DNA from 3 places in the Paenisporosarcina sp. P4_E4_2 genome. Region 2 is predicted to be linked to each of the others. Evidence: riboswitches for the same ligand, from Rfam matches in the RefSeq annotation. Region 2 holds a riboswitch; each other region holds the start of a gene.
What was found. Region 2 has a riboswitch for thiamine pyrophosphate ahead of AC1DSB_RS03050 (YkoF family thiamine/hydroxymethylpyrimidine-binding protein). Riboswitches for the same ligand answer to the same signal wherever they lie in the genome.

Region 1 (3,495 bases), on a different contig from region 2:
ATTGAAAACAATATTGTTCATTATAGTTTGCTAAAAGGAAAAAGGGTATCCCGAGTGCTTATGGGATACCCTTTTTCCTTTTAATTGATTCATTGATTCAACATAGCTTGAAAAGCAGAAGTGGATTTCAAAGAATTAAGCCGTCTTTCATTGAGATAATGTGGTCTGCATATGAAAGCATTTCTTCATCGTGAGTCACCATTAACGTGGTAATATTCAACGTTTTAGTTAATTCTCTGATTAACGTCATCACATCTTTCGATCTTTTCGAATCTAAACTCGCAGTGGGCTCATCCGCAAAAAGCATTTTAGGTTTGTGGATGATTGCGCGTGCAATTGCCACCCGTTGTTTTTCCCCACCTGACAATGAAGCAGGGTAGGAATCCTTACGGTGTTCCATATCAACCAATTTAAGTATTTGTGCAACTTCCTCTTTTTGTTTCTTTTTTTTCATCTTTGTTTCCGAAACGTCGAGCATCAGCATAAGTTGTTCTTCTACAGTGAGAAAAGGAACAAGATGAGAGGATTGAAAGACAAATCCGAACTCACTTGCCCGGATTTTTCGAATTTGCTCCTGACTCATCTTAGACAAATCTTTCCCATCGAATAGAACCTGACCATGCGTTGCGCGTTGAAGACCGGCGGCTATTGTAAGTATCGTACTTTTCCCAGAACCAGATGCTCCTACTAAAGCTGTTATTTCCCCTTGTTGAAGAGAAAGATTGATTCCTTTTAATACTTGCTCTTCTACTTCCCCGTTTTTAAACGTTTTTTTGACATCATCAATTGTGAATACAGTCATATTAAACCTCTCCTTGTTGAATCGCTTGTAGTGGCTCGACTTTTTTAATTTGGATACCCGATAGCGTAGCGCCAATAAATCCGATGAACACGAATATGAGTGATAATTGAACCGTTGTTTGAATGGTTAAACTAAAAGGCATTCCTTCAGGTGCAATCATTGTGAAAGCTTGGCTCAATGCAACTGACAATGTTAGTGCAATTGCGGTAATAAATAGCATCTGCGACCACATCATCCCAAATAATTGACTTGTTTTAACCCCAAGCGCTTTCAAAATCCCGTATAATCCAATTTTTTGAACGTTCATCATGTAGAAGAATATCGCGAACAACATCCCGCTGATGACGACTAAAAACCATACAATCATATTGAGCGACATCTGTTCTGCGCTATAACTTGGAATCGTATTGAGAAATTCTTTATTTGAAAATGATTGTAATCCGTCAATTGCTTGTTCCTTATCATTTCCAGGTACAAATACCAATTGCATATCTTCCACACCGTAGATTTCTTTGTAGTTTTCCATATTGATATAAGCAACAGGTGCGTGGCTATATTTCTTTTGATCGACAAAGCCTTTTACTTTAAACTCACCGCTAAACTGATTGTTTGTTATGGTATCCCCGACATTTATGCCGTCTTCTTCTAATGAACGATCTAATATGATTTCTCCTTCTCCAACTTTTTCAARTAACTTCGAATCAGTTGAAGTAACAAAGGCAACGCTATGTTGTTTGTCGTCTGCATCGTTCACAAAGCCCATCTGAATTGAAAGTGCCGCTGCATCCTTCTGGTTATTTATTGCTTTGTCTTGTAATTTTTCATCTATTTTCGAAAGATTATAGGTTTCATTTGCTTCTTCATTCATATAAAATTGACCATTCGGCAGATCTTTTATTAAAGCCGCATTATCTTGAGATAAACCATTCGATAATCCAGAAATGATAAACGTTAAAAAACTAACAAGAAATATAATTGATCCTAAAATGATAAATTTTGCTTTACTCTTCCTAATTTCTTTCCATGCAATATTCATCTTTTACGCCTCCGTTTTTTTATGATAACTAGAGTATATTCGTGTTAAGTGAACGGAATATGAACTGAAGATTACATCGTAAAACGACTGTCGAATACTTTTTCTTTTCGGGATACAGAGGGATTTATCTGGATCGTTACTGTGGTGACTTGTGCATGTATACTCAACAACTGGCTATCATGTTTACCAGAAAAATGCATTACATTTATCTTTGGATTGATAAGTAATTAATTCGTGTTATGATGTTCATGTACAACTGAATAGTAACATCTTCCACTAGGGGGACCTTGCAATTGATAAATGGAAATCATTTATTCATTAAATAAAGGTTGAGATTAAAGTAATGCTTTAAGACCCTTAGAACCTGATCTGGTTTATACCAGCGTAGGGAAGTGGAGTTGCGGAGCAGTATGTTTTTTTACTATTTTTCCAATACAACCACTTTCTTATGTTTGTTAAGAGAGTGGTTTTTTATTTGCCCTAAATTTGGCGGAAGTGATTCGATTCAGTTGAGAAAAACTTTTTTGGAGGTTGTTTTATGACATTTTCAAAGCTTTTAAGAGAAGAATCAGATCACATTTGGGAAGCAAGCTTTCATCATCCGTTCGTTACAGGAATTGGGGATGGGACATTGTCTTTAGAGTGTTTCCGTTATTACGTTATGCAGGATGCATATTACTTGTCCCACTTTGCAAAGGTTCAAGCTTTGGGTGCAGCAAGAGCTAATGATTTTGAAACAACGAGTAAAATGGCAGCTCATGCACAAGCCACCTATGAAGCGGAATTATCGCTGCATAAGAATTTTTCGCGTCGACTAGGAATAACAGAAGAAGAACAAGCAAATTTCAAGCCTTCGCCTACTGCGTATGCTTACACATCCCATTTGTATCGTGCAGCATATCACGGACATTTAGGCGATATTATCGCAGCCATATTACCTTGTTATTGGCTTTATTTTGAAATAGGCGAGAGACTTCAGTCGTGTACTCCTGAAGAACCGATTTACCAAGAATGGATTTCTGCATATGGTGGTGAATGGTTTAGAGCGAAAGTCGAGGAACAAATTAATAGACTAGACAAGCTTGCTGAAACAGTAACTGCTGAGGACCGCGAACGGATGAAAGAACATTTTATCATTAGTAGCCAATACGAATATTCATTTTGGGAAATGGCCCATACATTAGAAAAATGGCCAGCTCAAAAAGAAGTAGTAAGTTTCACGTAGTAAATTGTAGCTGGCGTAGGGAAGAGGAAATGTTAGTTATGTTTTATGCATATCACAACAAACCACTCTAAGCGCAAGTGTGGTTTTTCTACACTGATAAGAGAGTGGAAGTTTTCGGATGTCAGTATAAGAAAAGACATCAGCTTGCCCCATTGTAGGTGCAAACTGTGTTTTTTAGCACTGATAGCTATTAAAATATTTTGGATATCAGTATAAGAAAAGACATCAGCCTGCACCATTGTGGGTGCAAACTGTGTTTTTCTAATTTAATTTACATTAGTTTATAAGTCAATCAACTTTAGGCTTTTCGAAAGGGGATAAAGAGTATGGATCATGCAAAACTACATGTCATATCAACTGGAAGACAGAAGCCAGAGCAATTAGCAGAAATAGCTGGGGCGATCCATCCATATATCGATGCCATCCATATCC
Region 2 (5,595 bases):
CAAGTCGTTGTTTCATTCCTCCGGAAAGCGTTTGAATCATTGCATGCCGGATTTCAGAAAGACCGGTTAGGGTAAGTGTTGATGTGATTCGCTGTTCCATTTCTGCCCGATTGACGTACAGATTTTCTAACGTAAAAGCCATTTCTTGTTCAACTGTAGGCATACAAAATTGTGTATCCGGATCTTGGAAGACGGTAGCGATTCTCCGATTAATTTCCCCAGCGACATAACTACTGGTGTCTTTATTAAAGAGGACAACCGAACCACTTAGCTCTCCGTCACAATTGGCAGGGTACAAACGGTTCATTAAATACAGTAAACTACTTTTCCCGCAGCCACTCGGACCATATAAGACGACACGTTCGCCAGCATCTATCGAAAATGAAATGTTTGTAAAAACTGGCGAGTCATCTTCTGGAAATTGAAACGTGACTCCTCTGAAGTCAATCACTTGTGAGATGCCACTTGGTGATTCATTCGTGAAAGCTTTACCCAATGGACTCACCCTTCAGCTTGTGTTTCTTTGATGTATTGCGAGAAATCGAATATCCACGGAGAGCCCCTGTTGCCAGTAAACCATCGGATACATACTTTCCGCCTAAACCAGCGATGATGGCACCACTCATCACTCGAAGTGTGAACATCAAGAGAAGCAGTGAAGGGTCAAGCGCTGCGTAACCAGATACAAAGAAGCCATAGGCAAAACTGAAGACTGCAGAACCAATCCCCGCTAAACAAAGCACCCACCAGTCATAGCGTTTGTAACCTGTCGCGGCAAAAGCAGCTTCTGCACCAAGCCCCTGGACTAGTCCAGATAAAATCAAACGTGGTCCCACCGCATTACCGATCATCACTTCAATAGTCGCTGCCATGGTTTCAGACAAAAGAGCGGCACCCGGTTTGCGGATGATGTATGCACAAATGATCGACACAATAAACCAAATCCCAAAGATCCACTCGTATGCAATAGGTCCAATCACTCCAGCCCAAATGTTTCCTACTTGAACAAACAGCAAATAAACGACGGCAAAGACAACTGCAAAAACGGATAGCAACACAACTTCTTTCAGTTTCCAGGACTTCAACATATTACGCATCTCCTTTGTGAGAAGGGCTGTTGATGCTCATGTTAACAGTCATGACCAAATGTTTATGTTGTTCCGATCGAGCGTGTGTAAAAGAATCTTCAAGGAATGCAAATACATCGTGAATATCCCCATGAAGTCCACTTGCATAATGCATGGAATCATTGAACACCCCATATTCTTTTGCACGTGCCACTTCCTGATAAATAACCGACATATAATCGGGGTTATTCATCGGATACAGAGCAAATTGTGATGATACATATTGTTTGATTTCGCGAATTTGAGGATGGTTTAACAGAACATCATCTTTTTCCAGATAAACATCGCCTGCAGAATCCCCTGGGCAGCCAATCGAAAAGGTTCCGTTAAAGGCGACATGGGCACCCGTTTTTGCTGCATACAATACGATGGCTCTCGCTGTATCGAATACATGCATTTGCTTCCCACGCATCACCGTACTGACGTCGTCGGTATGCATCCATACATTTGAGGTATCTGCTTCACGCAAAGCCCCTTTAATAATTTCAATAAAATTGTCCGCCATCGGGTGAATCGAAAACCGTAAGCCAACGATTGGACTAATCCCACAACTAAACTCATTCGACATCTCTTTTTCCTCCTTTTTTAGTGCCAGGCACCTATTATTGAACATAAAAAAGCTGCATTCGACTTGGAATGCAGCTGGTTTGCGCAAAAAGAAAAAAAGTTGGGCAAAGGTCACCGCACTTCCTCACGCCAGTATTACCTGGATCGAGTGTTAAGGGATCGGAGCAAATGCTCTCATCTCAGCCAAACTATAGCACCCCTAGTGCAAATTCGTATGCAGTTTTATATATTCAAGAACGGCTTCATTGTAACGCATGAAAAAAGGATTGTAAATAAAGTGAATATCAATACTTGCCAATCAGCAAATTCTGTTCTATATTGTATATAACAAGACTGTTCTACTAAGAATAGAACAAAGGGAGGTCGCATATGTTTATTGAGATTGAACCGGAATCGACCGTACCGATTTACTTGCAATTGGCTCAGCAAATTATTGAAGGGGTAGCAAAGGGGTCTTTGAAACCTGGAGATTCCTTGCCATCTGTACGCTCATTTGCAGCTGATCTCGGCATGAACATGCATACGGTAAATAAAGCTTATCACTACTTGGAAGAGAAGGAATTTATTCAGATTGTACCGAAGAAAGGTGTATTCATTCATGAAAAAGGTGTACGGAAAGCATCAGCTTCCGATCGCCAACGACTGAGTAAAGAATTACGCCCAATCATAGCAGAAGCACTTTGTCTTCAGTTGTCTAAAGAGGACATTGAGTTACTGGTGAAAGAAATTATTTTGGATTTGAAGGAGGTTAAGTAATGTCAGCAATCATTTTTATCGTCCTATTAATGTTCAACATTGCCATTCAAGCCTTTTTACCGAAGTTTCTGAAGGAAAGTGAAGCGTTTGGCGTGTATATCCCGGATACGCACTTAAAAGACCCGCGTCTTATGAAGATGAAAAATCGCTACACACAATTGGTTTTGCTATGTGGTGTGGTTGTTCTAGTCCTATTCATTGGCGGGGTGTTAATCGTCCGTCCACAGGAGCAACAAATTGTATTTTGGGGATTAGCTGCACAAATAGGTGCATTGGTTCTGCCGATGGGGTTATATGCAAAAAATCATATTGCATTAGCTAACTGGAAGAAAGATGAAAAATGGACAGCAGGTCAAGTTGAGCGGAAAGTGGTAGACCTGCAGTTTCGTGAGCAACTGAAACTGTTGCCCAACATGTATTTTATCTTGCCGATGCTTTTGACCGTCAGTCTAAGTGTTTATGGATTAACCCAATATGATTTGATACCTGACCAGCTTCCGACGCACTGGGGTCCGAATGGGGAAGCGGATGCATTTACTGAAAAAAGTTGGCTTTCAGTTAGTTCGTTGCCATTCCTGACACTCGTGCTTCAAGGCATGTTGCTTTTTTTCAATGGGGCCATGAAGCAATCAGGCGCAAAAATTCAGGTAAAAAATAAAAAACGTTCCCGAGAACAACAACTCGCTTTCCGTAAATATACAAGTTGGTTATTGTTTGTCGTGACCATTTCGATGACGTTGTTGATGGGGTACTTACAGCTGACCATTATTTTTCCTGAAACCATGTCAACTTCAGTAACACTTGCTTCCACCATCGCTTTCTTGGTCATTATTTTAGGTTCCGTCCTATTTTACGCTATTAAAGTAGGGCAAAGTGGCACCAGAATAGTCGTATCACACCCGGATGAAAGTCTAGAAGGGGTAATCGATCAAGATGACGATCGATACTGGAAATTCGGAATGTTTTATGTGAATAAGAACGATCCGAGCATAATGGTGGAAAAACGTTTTGGGATTGGCTGGACCATCAATTTCGGTCACAAAACCAGTTGGATTTCCTTACTATTACTAATAGGAAGTATCGTGTTCGTTTTAACATTGCAATAAAGAGGAGTGGGAGAAAATGGAGGAATTACAAGGGGTGCCTTGGGGTATTATCACACCGATATTTATCATTCAATTTATTTTACTGGTAGTTGCACTCATCGATTTAGCAAAAATACATCAAACAAACGGACCTAAATGGGTCTGGGTACTGGTTATTATTTTCATTAGTATTTTTGGACCTATTACATACTTTATTGCAGGGAGAAAACAAGCATGACGACAATCTTAGAAGCTAACCATTTAATGAAAATATACGGCTCAGAGCGAGCTGTAAATGATGTGACTTTTGCGCTGGGAGAAGGCACATCTACGGCATTAATCGGACCAAATGGAGCCGGTAAAACGACGACTTTATCCATGCTTGGTGGGTTATTACAACCAACATCCGGTACCATTTCACTGAATGGGGAAAAACATGCGGACGTAAGAAAACATATTGGTTTCCTGCCTCAATATCCACAATTCTTTTCGTGGCTGACAGCACTGGAATTTACTGAAATGGCGGCGAAATTAAGTGGGATGGACTCACGGTCTGCCAAGCTTGAAGCACAAAAAACACTGGAGTTCGTAGGACTTGGAGACGCACTACGGAAAAAAACGGGCACTTTCTCTGGCGGAATGAAACAACGTCTTGGATTAGCACAGGCCATTGTTCATAAACCAAAGCTCTTATTATTGGATGAACCCGTATCTGCGCTGGATCCCGTTGGAAGACGCGAGATTATGAATCTATTGAAAAGCTTGCAACAAGACATGACCATTTTGTACTCGACACACATTTTAAATGATGCGGAAGAAATGACGGATCAATTGTTGTTTTTACGAAAAGGACAATTGGTCGAACAAGGTTCGATTGGCGATGTGCGTGCAAAATATGATCAACCAAGATACCGCTTGGAATTTGGCCGAGCAGAAGATGCCCTCATTTATTCAGAAAGTGCTCCATGGAAAGTACAAGTAGAAGGCACTTGCGGTACCATTCACATAACTCAAGGTTTGCCGACAATGGCGGAAGTGTTGAAGTCGTTGGCGGAAAGTGGACTGGATGTCCAGAAAGCGGAGCGACAAACAGCGAACTTAGAAGAAATCTTTATGAAGGTGGCGGGGCAGGCATGAGGGAATTAATCGTACTTTTTCAAAAAGAGTGGCGTGAAAATACACGCAACTATAAATTTTTATGGGTACCTCTAGTCTTTATTTTCTTCGGATTGTCCGAGCCGCTGACAAGTTACTATTTGCCGCAAATACTTGACGCGGTAGGGAATATGCCTGAAGGCTCCGTCTTCCCAATGCCGGATTTCACGCCCGCTCAAGTCATCATGGCGACAATGGGGCAATACCAATTCATCGGCATGCTCGTATTAGTATTGGCATTCATGGGTACCATTTCCCGCGAGCGTAAAAATGGAACAGGAACGCTTATTTACGTACGACCGATTTCTTATATAAATTACTTTTTGAGCAAATGGAAAGTTGTAGGCTTCATTGCGCTAGTGAGCGTATGGCTAGGATTGTTGACGAGCTGGTATTACACAGGGTTGTTATTCGGCAAAATCGAAGCAGCTGATTTCTTAGCTTTTGCAGGCACTTATAGTGTATGGATTTTATTTGTCGTGACAATCGTTTTGGCTATGAGTGCGTGGTTACCTACAGGTGGCGCTGCAGGTGTATCATTATTGCTGGTCTTACTTGTTCAGATTGTAGACTCTTTACTTGGAGCGTACTGGACCATATCGCCTTGGAAGCTGTCTATTTATGCAACGCAGTGGTTGACAGGTTCACCAGACTCAGGCGATTTCTGGTGGAGCATGGTGATCACGATTGTTGCTATTATCGCTTTGATGATATTTGGTGTATGGATGTCAAAACGCAACGCATCAAAAACAAAAGTGTAAAAGTTATCCCTCTCCAAATTAAAATGGAGAGGGATTTTTTTGTAGGCTTATTTTTGGTCGTTATTGTCAGCTGCACCATCAGCATCTGGTATATCTGATTTGTCCATCGTTGGTTCTTCACCATCTGTTTTATTCTCTCCAGGT
Region 3 (4,848 bases), on a different contig from region 2:
TTGGGGCAACTAACCAATTATCTCCTAATTCCATCTTTACTTAATATCGAGGAAACTGTTGCATGACGGTCCTGACATTGACAAATCGCTGAAATGATCGCCACACCGTCGGCACCAGCCTGTAGCGGTTCGTGTGCATTTTCAGCTGTGATTCCTCCAATAGCGACGATTGGGTAATCGAGATGTAAACTTCGGGCTTGTCGCAAGAAAGTGAGACCTGCAGGAGCCATTGCATCAGATTTCGACCTTGTTTCATATATCGGACCAATCCCAACATAATCCGCGCCACCTTTGATGGCACCTTCGAGCTCTTGTTGGGTATGCACGGAAACTCCTACGATTTGTCCTGTGAACTTTTCTCTTATATCCGTAAGGGCGATGTCATCCTGCCCTACATGCACCCCATCTGCATGCAATTTTATCGCTAATTCCACATCGTCATTGATAATGAATGGTACCTTGTAAGATTTGCATATTTCCTGACATTGCCGTGCAAACTCTTCCAGTTCATCCCCTTTCAATGCCCCATCACCTTTTTCTCTCAACTGAAACATTGTTACGCCAGCCTCCAACGCATCCTTTAAAACAACCAAGGGATCTTCAACACAATTGGGTGTACCCATTATGAGGTATACTGCCAAATCTTTACGGTTCAATGATGGTCACCTCACAAATTGCTTTTAATTGCTTATAAGCGAAATGGTTGGTCGGTCCATGTCCATGGCCGATACCAAGAGGATTCTCGAGAGCCAGCTGGACAAATTTTTTCGCTTCAATCAAAGCTTCCTTCAAAGGAATTCCTTGTCCCAAAAATGCAGTTAATGCGGCAGAAAACGTACAGCCCGTTCCATGTGTATGCTTGGTGTTGATACGAGGGGTAACCATTTTAAAGCTAGTCCCATCGGCCATAAAGACTGTATCAGTTGCCGTATCTCGTTCTTCTAGATGACCGCCCTTCATGACCACGCAATTGACACCCATTCCTAAAATCGCCTTGGCTGCTTTGTGCATATCTGACTCCGATTGGATTTCCAAACCAGCCAGCACCTCGGCTTCTGGAATATTTGGGGTTAATACTGTTGCAAGAGGCAATAGGTTGGTCCGTAAAGTTTCCACGGCTTGATTCTGCAAAAGGTTTGCGCCTCCTTTGGCAATCATCACAGGATCAACGACAAGCTGTACATTTTTTTCTCGCAAATTATTTGCTACTTCTTCAATGATTTCTGTTGAAAAGAGCATGCCTGTTTTGACTGCTTGGATGGGCATATCCTTAAAGACAACATCTATTTGTTGTGCCACGAAATCGGGTGATGTTGGAAAGATCCCTTCTACACCCAGCGTATTTTGAGCAGTCAGTGCTGTAATCGCGGACGTACCAAATACGCCAAGTTCCTGAAATGTTTTCAAATCGGCTTGTATACCGGCTCCGCCCCCACTATCCGAGCCTGCTATCGTCATGACAATGTTCATTTTCCATCACCTTTGGAAAAGAGATGCAAAGCATTTAGTACTTCAGTCTGGAAAGAGCCAGGAAGTTGTGCCTGAGACGATGCTTGCTCGGATATTTGTTTATAAGCTTGCAGGAGATCGAGTAAGTTGAGGAGGGCCTCTCCATCCAAACTTAAAGCCGCCGTGCAAATTGCACTCAACAAACACCCAGTACCGGTTACCTCTGTCATTCGTTCATGCCCGCCAGTTATCCAAAATTCTTTGTTTCCATCGGTAATATAATCCGAAGCGCCAGTCACAGCTACTATACAATTCCAATCCTTCGCTACTTGCTTGGCAACGTCCGCGATGTCCATGTCGCCTTCTCCACTGTCCACTCCTTTTGACTGCCACGAAACACCAGCGATTGCAGCCAGTTCACCTGCATTACATCTTATTAAATTAAACCGAACTTGTTCCAGCAACTCCTTAACTACCCTTTTGCGAAATGATGTAGCTCCTACGCCTACTGGATCCAAAACAACGGGTGTACCAAGTTCATTCGCTTTTTTACCAGCTAGAAGCATCGCTTCTTGCGTTCGTGTATTGATTGTGCCGATATTAATTAATAGAGCCGAGGAAATGAAAACCATTTCTTCTACTTCTGATATTTCATCCGCCATGACCGGTGACGCACCGATTGCTAGCAACCCATTCGCGGTAAAGTTCGCCACGACATAGTTTGTCATGCAGTGAACGAGAGGCTTTTTTTTACGTATTTGTTCAATAGGCATAGACTTTCACCTCGTTTTCCCAGTTCTCAAGTGTCCAAGGCATTTCCCAGAATTTCCACTCGTAATAGCAGCTCTTAGCAAAATGACTTTTCAGCACATTTCTCTTATTCGGATTTGCCTCTGCATATCGATTCATCATTTGCATTTGATGCTCGATTTTTTCTTTGTAACCTGGTGCACTATACACGGCAATCCAATCTTCATAAACTTTGACACCTGGTTTAGCGTCTTTATACTTCTCCCCGATTTCCTGATAGAGCCATGGACAAGGGAACATGGCGGCAAACGCTTCTGCCACATCCCCGTTATGAGCTGCATTGTACATATGCGATACGTAGTTGTAGGCAGCCGGAGCAGGTTCAAAGTGTGCTTCCATTTCCTCCGTAATACCGAGCTCTTTGAAAACAGTTCGGTGCAACTCAAGCTCGGCTTCATTGATGTAGCGGGCAGATTCTAAAAAGAATGCTATGTCTTCATTCGTTTCTGCCTTCGTAGCGGCAATCGCCAGCACCTTTGTGTAGTGCTTTAAATAATAGGCGTCCTGCATCATGTAATACGCAAATTTCTCAAGTGGCAATGTCCCGTCCACCAGTCCCATTACAAAGGGGTGATCAAAACTGCCTTGCCAATAAAGATCCGTTTCTTTTCGTACTTCTTCACAAAATGTCATTACTAGTCCTCCTTCTTTGGATGGACGCAAGTGCAAAAAACGCCCTTTTGCGTATGACAAAAGAGCGTTTCTGATGAAACATTGCTCCCTACGTCAGTGTTAACTGTCAGGTTCCAAGGGTCAGGTTTTAACCTTCTCAACTAAAAAGTCCCCCCGCAATTAAAATATTGAATTAGAAACAAAAAAGCCCTCCATAATGGAGAGCTACAGTACAAAACAAAAGCGTTAAACCGCTATGTACTTTGCTCCCTACGTTCGTCTTAACGAACAGGTTCAAAGGGTCAGGTTTTAACCTTCTCAACGCCAATGCGTCCCCCCGCAACTATTTTAATTACTTACATACTAGCACACTATCAGGAAATCTCAAGAATCGTGGTGAGTAATTTCAGTTTCCATCATGAATGAAAAAAACCTTCAACTCCTTCAAAGAGCTCATTTCATCATCGTTTACAATTTTTTTCTGAACGAAAAACACCATTTATCATAATCCATTCTGTCTTCATTGAACCTATGAGCATCGGTTCTTTGGATTCCCGATTCCAGTGCTACATATTCGGCACCATTTTCTTTAGCCCACTCATGTATGAACTCCAACAATGTCTCTCCATATCCAAGCGAACGTTTAGAGACGTMAGTAACTAAATCATAAATATAAACGTGGCGGCCGCTATAAAAATTCGTTCTCAAGCTTACGCCTGCCAAAGCTACGATTTGATTTTGAGCAAATAAGGCAAAAAGTCGATATCCGTCTTTTGTCATTTGTCCGAGCAATTCCTGAAAAGACTCCATCGTCAAATCCAATCTTAACTGTTTCATTAATAGAAATGCACGTTCGAATTGTTCTGGTTTGGTTAGTTCTAAGATTTTATGGGTTGAATCATCCATCGTCATTCCTCCGTCAAAATCAGTTTCCGTCACATGTCCCATGTAACACAAAAGTCTTCATCTATTTAACAGCTTCTACTATTTTTAGTTTTTCCTTTAGGGTTTGAACAATCGTATGTATTTGGACGTTCTCCGTGTTGATGTAATCCCCAAAATCATGTTCTTTATATGCTTTCAGGCATTTCGATGTTTGTTGGAAACACCAATTCCCTTCTTCCTCCCCACGTTCCCTAAGTCTATCGAAAATAGTTTCCTGATTTGCTGTTAAACAAAAATGGGTTGTTTGTTCATCTATCTTCTTAAATCCATCAAATATGTAATTAAAATATTCTACTTTCCGAATAGTCATTGGAACAATTAAGTTCACTTTATACTGTACGATTAAGTGCTCAGCTACGGTAACGGTTAATTGTTTCCAAAGCTCCAAATCCTGAAAATCTCCTGTTTTTGCTTCAAGAGCCATAACATCTACTGGGAGAATTTTGCCTAACAAAGTACCTATTTCTTCCGGATCAAAAATCATACTATTTTCTATTTCTTTCTGTAGTTCATTGGAAACAGTGGTCTTTCCCACTCCAAATGCTCCATTTATCATGATAATCATTCGTCCACCAGTCCTTTTCCTTTAGTTTCATCCTTCTACAAGCATTAATTATTGTTACATTTTACCATCATTTCATTGTTGAATTAAATAACGAAAACAAAAAAACACCGCAAATGCGGTGCAATTAGTGAGTGATTATGGGTTGTCATGCTCAATTGGAGTAAGGGCTTTGGTTTCGTCCAGGTAAATGAAAGCGTCGTAGCGACTTCCCATTTTTGAAGGTACATAATTCCCGTAAGCTTCGAACTCAGGATTATAAACCACGCCAATTGCCCGATGACCAATCCATTCATCAAACAGGTGGCGATTGTCATCATCGAAAATTAATAACTTATTAAATTCACCGGCTACATGCATAGCGTATTCCCATGATTTTTTCATAGCTGGTGGCACGACTATCAATTCATATGGGTTTGCCCACTGGTCAGCTGCGATCACTGTTCCCTTATATGTGCCAAACCCGACAG

Region 1: it holds a riboswitch for thiamine pyrophosphate, as region 2 does, so the genes downstream of both, tenA (thiaminase II) here and AC1DSB_RS03050 (YkoF family thiamine/hydroxymethylpyrimidine-binding protein) in region 2, are expected to answer to the same signal.
Region 3: it holds a riboswitch for thiamine pyrophosphate, as region 2 does, so the genes downstream of both, tenA (thiaminase II) here and AC1DSB_RS03050 (YkoF family thiamine/hydroxymethylpyrimidine-binding protein) in region 2, are expected to answer to the same signal.

The regions. Positions count from the first base shown of each region.
Region 1 is NZ_JBFUJC010000175.1:2,007-5,501, reverse strand. Features, by position in the region: gene AC1DSB_RS12400 (ABC transporter ATP-binding protein) at 128-802, opposite strand; gene AC1DSB_RS12395 (ABC transporter permease) at 804-1,838, opposite strand; TPP riboswitch at 2,107-2,246, shown strand; gene tenA (thiaminase II) at 2,377-3,063, shown strand; gene tenI (thiazole tautomerase TenI) at 3,390-3,495, shown strand, end outside.
Region 2 is NZ_JBFUJC010000014.1:14,903-20,497, forward strand. Features, by position in the region: gene AC1DSB_RS03040 (ABC transporter ATP-binding protein) at 1-496, opposite strand, end outside; gene AC1DSB_RS03045 (ECF transporter S component) at 489-1,088, opposite strand; gene AC1DSB_RS03050 (YkoF family thiamine/hydroxymethylpyrimidine-binding protein) at 1,090-1,695, opposite strand; TPP riboswitch at 1,799-1,905, opposite strand; gene AC1DSB_RS03055 (GntR family transcriptional regulator) at 2,064-2,450, shown strand; gene AC1DSB_RS03060 (DUF1648 domain-containing protein) at 2,450-3,556, shown strand; gene AC1DSB_RS03065 (PLD nuclease N-terminal domain-containing protein) at 3,573-3,773, shown strand; gene AC1DSB_RS03070 (ABC transporter ATP-binding protein) at 3,770-4,672, shown strand; gene AC1DSB_RS03075 (ABC transporter permease) at 4,669-5,451, shown strand; gene AC1DSB_RS03080 (hypothetical protein) at 5,499-5,595, opposite strand, start outside.
Region 3 is NZ_JBFUJC010000003.1:18,488-23,335, reverse strand. Features, by position in the region: gene thiE (thiamine phosphate synthase) at 18-656, opposite strand; gene thiD (bifunctional hydroxymethylpyrimidine kinase/phosphomethylpyrimidine kinase) at 646-1,470, opposite strand; gene thiM (hydroxyethylthiazole kinase) at 1,467-2,222, opposite strand; gene tenA (thiaminase II) at 2,212-2,892, opposite strand; TPP riboswitch at 2,961-3,057, opposite strand; TPP riboswitch at 3,122-3,220, opposite strand; gene AC1DSB_RS01495 (GNAT family N-acetyltransferase) at 3,340-3,777, opposite strand; gene AC1DSB_RS01490 (AAA family ATPase) at 3,839-4,372, opposite strand; gene AC1DSB_RS01485 (erythromycin esterase family protein) at 4,517-4,848, opposite strand, start outside.